One region of the Microbacterium sp. SL62 genome, then DNA from elsewhere that is predicted to be linked to it. Evidence: predicted binding sites of a transcription regulator. Region 1 holds the regulator's gene; the other holds the start of a gene.
The links. Region 1 encodes LexA, which represses DNA repair genes until DNA is damaged. Its sites were predicted from a motif close to TCGAACANNTGTTCGA; they were not measured.

Region 2: OVA26_RS16745 (LexA family protein) is a predicted target of LexA. The motif match lies at 2,576-2,591, and genes of this name have one in related genera.

What each region holds. Positions count from the first base shown of each region.
Region 1 covers NZ_JAPPRM010000001.1:1,630,113-1,634,159, reverse strand. The annotation lists gene hisB (imidazoleglycerol-phosphate dehydratase HisB) at 1-386, opposite strand, end outside; gene OVA26_RS07690 (histidinol-phosphate transaminase) at 383-1,477, opposite strand; gene OVA26_RS07685 (LysM peptidoglycan-binding domain-containing protein) at 1,524-1,874, opposite strand; gene lexA (transcriptional repressor LexA) at 2,132-2,821, shown strand; gene OVA26_RS07675 (S9 family peptidase) at 2,944-4,047, shown strand, end outside.
Region 2 covers NZ_JAPPRM010000002.1:155,973-160,019, forward strand. The annotation lists gene OVA26_RS16735 (nuclease-related domain-containing protein) at 1-763, opposite strand, end outside; gene OVA26_RS16740 (Y-family DNA polymerase) at 842-2,110, opposite strand; gene OVA26_RS16745 (LexA family protein) at 2,107-2,547, opposite strand; gene OVA26_RS16750 (hypothetical protein) at 2,707-2,859, opposite strand; gene OVA26_RS16755 (hypothetical protein) at 3,026-3,541, opposite strand; gene OVA26_RS16760 (hypothetical protein) at 3,538-3,825, opposite strand; gene OVA26_RS16765 (hypothetical protein) at 4,014-4,047, opposite strand, start outside.

The DNA.
Region 1 (4,047 bases):
CCCGCGGGCTCGCCGGTGTGCACGAGGTAGGGACGACCGCTGATGTCGACCACGGCCTGCGCGAGGGCCTCGTCGAGCGGCACGAGCGCGTCTCCGTAACGGGCGATGCCGGACTTGTCGCCGAGCGCCTGACGGATGGCCTGCCCGAGCACGATCGAGGTGTCCTCGACCGTGTGGTGGGCGTCGATGTGCGTGTCGCCCGTGGAGCGGACCCGCAGGTCGGTCAGCGAGTGCTTCGCGAACGCGGTGAGCATGTGGTCGAAGAACGGCACGCTCGTCGAGATGTCGCTCACGCCGCGGCCGTCGAGGTCGAGCTCGAGCTCGACGCGGGACTCGCTCGTCTCTCGCGTGATCGATGCGGTGCGGGGCGAGGCGGGGCCGGTCATGATCGCGATCCTACCGAGGCCAGCGCGTCGAGGAACGCGGTGCTCTCGTCGGCCGTGCCCGCGGTCACTCGCAGGTGGTGGGCGATGCCGACGTCGCGGATGAGGACGCCGCGGTCGTAAAGCGCCTTCCACGTCGCCGCGGGGTCATCGACGCCCCCGAACAGCACGAAGTTGGTCCACGACTCGTGCGCGGTGTACCCCAGCGCCGACACCGTCGCCGAGATCCGGTCGCGCTGAGCGACGATCTCGTCGACCATCGACAGCATCGTCTCGGCGTGGCTCAGCGCAGCGGTGGCGGCCGCCTGGGTGAGAGCGCTCAGGTGGTAGGGCAGGCGCACCAGACGCAGAGCGTCGACCAGCGCGGGATCGGCCGCGAGATAGCCGACGCGGGCACCGGCGAAGGCGAAGGCCTTACTCATCGTGCGCGAGACGACCAGCCGAGGGCGGTCGGGCAGCAGCGAGACGGCCGAGGGCTCGTCGCGCGGAGCGAACTCCTCGTAAGCCTCGTCGACGATCACGATCCCGTCCGTGGCGTCGTAGACCGCTTCGACGACATCGAGGCGCAGCGGAGTGCCGGTGGGGTTGTTCGGGGCGCAGAGGAACACGATGTCGGGTCGCTGTTCGCGCACCTGCGCGGCCGCCGACTCGGGAGACAGCGAGAAGTCGTGCTCTCTCTCACCCGCGATCCAGCGGGCCCCCGTGGCCCGCGTGAGGATCGGGTACATCGAATACGTGGGCGCGAAGCCCATCGCCGTCCGGCCGGGACCACCGAACGCCTGCAGGATGTGCTGAAGGACTTCGTTCGAGCCGTTCGCCGCCCAGATCTGGTCGGGGTTGAGGCCGTGGCCGAGGTAGCCGGCGAAGGCCTCGCGCAGACCGGTGAACTCCCGGTCCGGGTAGCGGTTGACGTCGCGGAGCGCCCGGGCGATGGCATCCAGAATGTCGTCTGCGACCTCGGACGGAACGGGATGCGTGTTCTCGTTCACGTTGAGCGCCACGGGCAGTGCTGCCTGGGGAGCTCCGTACGGGGTCATGCCCCGCAGATCGTCGCGAAGAGGAAGGTCGTCGAGGCGTACGGTCACCTCACCCATCGTAGGCGTCGAGGAAGGTCGAGGTGCGCGAGCGGGAGGTCTGCGCTCAGGCCGCGGGAGCGTACTCGGCGGGGATCGCGATGCGCTGTCCCGCCGAGACGGAGCCGCCGGGCAGGGCGTTGAGACGCGTGATCTCGGCGACGACATCACGCGGGTCGGCGGACGGCGCGACGTCTTCGGCGATGGACCAGAGGGTCTCGCCGCTCATGACGGTGATCTCGGTGAACGAGCCGGCGGGAGCGCCCGCGTCGCCGGAGGCGAGTGCGGATCCGCCGCCGACGATCGCCACGGCGAGCACGGCGACGATGGGGAGGGAGACGAGGAACGCCACGACGCGACGACCGCGCGCGGTGATGCGCAGGCGGGTGGACGGGGCGGTGAGGGCGATGCTGCTCATGATGTGCTCCTTGGTGGGGAGAGATTCGCACCCCGCCCTCGGCCGGGAGGACGGTGGTGCGAATCTGTATTCCGAATCTATCTTCGAACCTGTTCGAGTGTCAACACCTCGTGTATCGGAGACGAATCGAACGCGACACGCGCGAGGCTCCGTGTCATTCGGGTCGTCGACCGGATACGGTTTCGACACGGAGACCTCATCACCAACCTCCGACATTCGAATTTCCGCCGTGATTCCGCGGCGCGAGGGGAGCACAGATGACCGACGCGACGACCGCCGCCGGACGCGAGCGGCCGCAGACCCGGCGGCGGAAGAACCTCAGCGACAAGCAGCTGGCGATCCTCGAAGTGATCCAGCGTTCGATCGCGCGGCACGGCTACCCGCCGAGCATGCGCGAGATCGGCGACGCGGTCGGACTCAAGTCGCTCTCGAGCGTCACGCATCAGCTGAACCAGCTCGAGCTCAGCGGCTACCTGCGTCGCGACCCGGGCAAGACGCGGGCGATGGAGGTCCTCATCGACCTGCCCGGCGCCGCCGCCGAGAACCCCGCCGACGCCGCCCCCGCCCTGGGCGACGCCGCCCTGGTGCCGCTGGTGGGTCGCATCGCCGCCGGAGTGCCGATCACCGCCGATCAGCAGGTGGAGGAGATCTTCCCCCTCCCCCGTCAGCTCGTGGGCAAGGGCGACCTGTTCATGCTCAAGGTGTCGGGCGAGTCGATGATCGACGCAGCCATCTGCGACGGTGACTGGGTCGTCATCCGCTCCCAGGCGACCGCCGACAACGGCGAGATCGTCGCCGCGATGCTCGACGGCGAGGCGACGGTGAAGACGTTCCGACGCCGTGACGGTCACACCTGGCTGCTCCCCCGCAACAGCGCGTTCGAGCCGATCCTCGGCGACGAGGCCGTCGTCCTCGGTCGCGTCGTCGCGGTGCTGCGCACCGTCTGACGCGCACGGCTCGAGGCCGGATGTCCGCCGAGGAGTGGCATCCGGCCTCTTCCGTTCCGTCGTGGAAGCCGCGAAGACCGCGCACCCGGGCGGATGTCGGAGGCCCTGCCTAGGGTGGAGTCATGGCTGACACCCTCCCCTACGGTTCCTGGCCCTCCCCGATCACGCCCGAGTCCGTCGCGCGGTCATCGCCGCGCGTCGACGGGGCCCGACTCGTGGGCGACGAGATCTGGTGGGGCGAATCCGTCCCGCACGAGGCGGGTCGCGTCGCGGTGAAGCGTCGCCGCACGGACGGCTCGGTCGAGACGGTGCTCCCGGCTCCCGCCAACGCCCGATCCGCCGTGCACGAGTACGGCGGAGGCGCCTGGACGGCGTCCGACGACGGCGAGCTGTACTACGTCGAGGAGAGCGACCAGCGCGTGTACGCGCTCCGCCCGGGCGGGACCGCGCGCCCCCTCACTCCCGCCGACGACGCCGTCCGTCACGGCGGCCTGAGGTGGGAGCACGGCGTCCTCCTCGCCATCCGCGAGACCCACGGCTCCTCCCACGTCCCCGACCGCGCGATCGTGCGCATCCCCCTCGAGGGGCCGGTCGAGGTGCTCGCCGAGGGAAGCGACTTCCTGGCGCAGCCCGCCCTCTCCTCCGACGGCCGCCGCCTGGCGTGGGTCGCGTGGAACCACCCCGACATGCCCTGGGACGCCACGACCCTTCGCGTGGCCGACCTCGAGACGGGCTCCGTTCGCGACATCGCCGGCGGCGAGCGCCGTGCGCCCCTGCAACCCGTCTGGATCGCCGACGACGAGCTGCTCTACGCCGACGACCCCGACGGTCGCTGGAACCTCTTCCGCCGGCCTCTCGACGGAGACGCCCAACCCCTCGCCCCCGCCGACGCCGACACCGGCGGAGGTCTCTGGGTCCTCGGCACGCGGTGGTTCGGGGCCGCCGACGGTCGCGTCATCGCGGTCCGCACGAACGGCTCCGACGAGGTCGTCGAGATCGCCCCGAGCGGCGTGCGCCCGGTCGACGTCCCCGTCGTCGCGGGAGCCGCGATCGACGACGTCCGCGGCACACGCGCCCTCGTCTCGGGGTCCGATGCGGGCGGACGCGCGGGCCTGTGGCTCGTCGACCTCGAATCCGGCGCGGTCGAGCTCGTCACGGGCGGCGCCGGCTCGTGGGGAGACGAATGGATGCCGGCAGCGCGCGCCCTGTCCACCGACGGCCCGCAC
Region 2 (4,047 bases), on a different contig from region 1:
CGTCGACGTCGACGGTGGTGTCCTCCTGCCCGGCCAGACGGCGTAGGAGCATTTTCGGCCAGAGCACCTGAACGTCGTCGACAACGAAGGAGCCGCCGATGAGCGGCCAGTCGGCGTTCACGAAGCAGAGGGCGCCGAAGACGGGGACGGTGTCACCGAGAACTCTCGAGACGAGATTCACCTGATGCGAGACGCCGTCGACGAGCTTCGTGCCGTCGCGGCCGCCGATGCGAAGCGTCTCGACGCGGGGTCGGAAGATGCCACCGTCCACGCGGAGCGAGGGGCGCTTGTTCACGTAGCGCTTCGCGTCGACGACCCAGACCCCTGCGGGCCCGATGACGATGTGGTCGATGTTGGCCCGGGTCCGCGGGATCCGTCGATCATGGAGGACGCGGAAGGTGTCAGGGAGCTGCGCGAGCACGGTGCCGAGGTGCTCTTCGCCGACGGCGCCGGTCTTCCAGGCGGTGGTGCTCTGGGGGTCGTCGAAGAGGGCGAGGATCCGACCGCCGATCCGGGGAAATCGTTCACGGATCCGGCGCTCGCGCGTGGCCTTGCGCCGCTCGTACTCTCGGCGGGCGGAACCGCCGGCTGTGCTCGAGGCGATCTCGGCGGGCTCACCCGCACAGGTGAGGCAGCAGATGCTCTTCGCCGTTCGGCTGTAGACGGCCTGCGCCCCGGCGTCCAGAGCCTCACCGCAGGAACGGCACGTCCCGGCGTATCGCAGTCGCATCTTCTTGTCGTCGTCGAGCTGTTCCAGGGTCACTTCGCGACCGTACCAGCGCCCGCGGACAGGGTTGTATGCAATGCACACAACTCCGTCAGCAGACCGTCGAGTCCGCACTCAGCGCGCGTACGCGGTGGCGAGCTCACCCCAGTGGGTCGTCGCGCGGGGGGAGAGCATCTCCCGTCTCATCTCGAACGACGCCCCGAGCTGGAGGCCGGCGAGGCCGAGGCCGAGGGCGTTATCGCCGTGGCGCTTGTGGACCTTGTCGAGGAGCTCGCCGAGACCACGGTTGTCGAACTCGGGCTGGAACATCGGCAGGAACGAGTGGGACCGCGCGGGGGAGAGCTTGTTGAGCATCACTCCGGCGCGCACGTACTTCACGCCGTGGCGCAGCCTGTCGCGGATGGAGTCCTTGACTGCGCGCGCGATGGACACCGGGTCGTCGGTGGGCATGGCGAAGATCGCCTGCCCGTAGGCGGAGGTGTAGTCGTCGCCGTAGGGGGAGGAAGCGGCGAAGGCGCTGACGTGTCCGGCGACGGATCCTTCGCGGCGGAGCTTCTCGGTGGCGCGCTGGGCGTAGACGGAGAGCACGTGCTCGATCTCCGCGGGGTCGTCGACGGTGTGACCGAACATGCGGCTGCTGACGATGCTCTGGCGGACCTTGCGCACGGGCTCGAGCTCGATGCACGGGATGCCGCGCAGCTCGTAGACGATGCGCTGCTCGACGACGCTGAAGGCCTTCTTGATGACGTCGGGGTCTGCATTGCGAAGATCGAGCATCGTCTTGATGCCGCGCGCGGCGAGACGCTTTTCGAGGCGGCTGGCGATGCCCCAGGTCTCGCTGGTGGGGTAGTGCCGAAGGATCTGCTCCTGCTTCTCGGGGGAGTAGTCCTCCCAGCTGCAGACGCCGTCGAGGCGGTCGGTGCGCTTGGCACCATGGTTGGCGAGCTTCGCGAGGGTCTTGGTCTTGGCGAAGCCGATCGACACGGGGACACCGACGTTCTTGTAGATGGTCCGGCGCATCTCGCGGCCGAGCTCTGCAAGGTCGCTCTTCTCCTCGTTCACGAGAAAGAAGGACTCGTCGATCGAATACTCCTCGTGGTGCGCGGCGTAGCCGGCGACGATGTCGTGCACGCGCCTCGAGATCGATCCATAGAGCTCGTAGTTCGACGATCGAGCCTGAACGTTGTGGGCCTTGGCCCAGTGCTTCAGCTTGAACCAGGGCGTGCCCATCTTGATGCCAAGCGCCTTGGCTTCTTTCGACATGGCCACGACGGCGCCATCGTTGTTCGAGAGCACGCAGAGGGCCACCCCCCGCAGCTTCGGATCGAAAATGGCCTCGGCGGAGGCATAGAAACTGTTGCAGTCCGCGAGCCCGACGATCATGTCTGGTGCCGGTGCAGATTCCAGACTACCGTGCCCCACAGCTGCGCGTCGAGGTCGCCCTCGAGCGCGATCGAAGGGAAACGGGGGTTCTCCGCGCGCAGGATCAGCCGGCCGCCCTCGCGCGCGAGGGTCTTCAGCGTGAGCTCACCGTCGACGATGGCGACGACCACGGCGCCGAGGCTGGGGGTGATCGATCGATCGACGATGATGTGGTCGCCGTCGAAGATCCCGGCACCCGTCATGGAGTCCCCGGCGACGTTCAGTAGGAACGTCGAGTTCTTGTCGCGGATGAGGTGCTCGTTGAGGTCGAGATCCCCGCGGAACCAGCCCTCGGCGGGGGAGGGGAACCCGGCGGAGACCGACCCCGTCACCGGGGTGATGATGCCAGCGGGCGGGGCGTTCAGGTCGATCTGCCCGAGGACCTCGAGAACGCTCATCTCACCCGCCCTACCCACTGCCGATCATTCGAACCGATGTTCGATGGTCGAGTGTACGTCAGGGTTCCGACAGCGTGAAGCCAGATGCGCGCCCCGCGCGCGTCGGATACGTCGACGCCCCCGCCGGGACGAGTCCGGTGGGGGTGCTCGGGTCGCTGGCTAGCGGTGGAGGCTCCACGCGTCGTAGACCTTCTCGCTCAGCTCGATCGGATAGGGCACCCCATCAACTCGGAAGTCGACGTGCATCTCACCCTCGGTTCCGCTGGGATGACTGACCACCTTCGCCTTGCTGTACTCGGGCTTCTCAGTCACCGGCGCGCCTTTATGTCGCAAGTGCACCACCTGACCCTCTACGAGCTCGTGGAATCCGTATTGACGTGCGTGCGAAAGGGCCATGCCCTCATCATGCCGGTGTCCAAAGAAGAGACCCCCGCCGCCGGTTACGGCGACAGGGGTCTGATCGGATGGGGACACAGGGTCATGCAGTGGCGACATCCTCCTCGGGGATGCGGAACTCCGCCACGGTGCCGCGGTGGCCGCAGCCACCTCGAACCTCGGGGCACTGGATGGGGTCGTCGTCCAGGAGACCGCGCTGGGGTTCGATGACATGGTCGGTGAAGCCGTCGTCGAGCACGACGATGTCGAGCGTCACCTGCACGACGAATGCGCTCTCGAAGGAGCACCGCGGGCAGCGGATGCCAGCGAGGTTCTGGGTGTTGGTGCTCGGCGGGCCCACGGTCTCGGCCGAGACCTTCTCGGGCTGTGGCTTCCGGTACACCTTGAGCTCGTCCGCGCAGCTGTAGCTGAAGCAGGTCTTCTGGCCGGCGGGATACCGCTCGGTGAGACGGCGGACCCACGGGGACTCGGCGTCGATCTCGACGATCTCGGAGTTGGTGCCAACGACAACGTCACCCACCCGGAGGTCGAAGACCGGGAGCGTCATCGTCGGGTAGGACCGGTATTCCGCCGGCGCCGCGGCTGACGCGGTGTTCACGCTGCAGCTCCGATCGAGACGACGGCGCAGACAGTCTCCGCCTCGAGGTCACGGCGCGCGGTGTGCGCGGGGGCCGTCGGGCGGGCGGCCAGGATCTCGATGTTGCCGGTCGCCCGGACGGGGAATGTGAAGGGGTCGCCGTTCTCCAGCAGGACGGTGATGCTGACCGGGCCGTCGGCGTCCACCGGTTCGACGGCGGTAACGAGATTGCCGGTGATTCCCAGGTGGTCGCCCGGGGTGATCTGTGCCGCGGGAACGGCGATCGTGTCGGTGGTGATGCTCACGGTGGGCCTCCTTGGTGGGGTGGGTGTTCTCTCCACGACCAGACCCGGATCGGCGTCGCCGATCGCTGCGCGCAGAGGTGGCATCCGCCGCGAAAGAAGAGACCCCCGCCGCCCGTGAGGGCGACGAGGGTCTGGTGGGGTGCGCGCGTAGCCTGCGGTCGGCACAGGCTCGGGGTGGGGGTCTGGGGTCAGGCGGCCAGCGGGACGGGGATCTCGGCGACG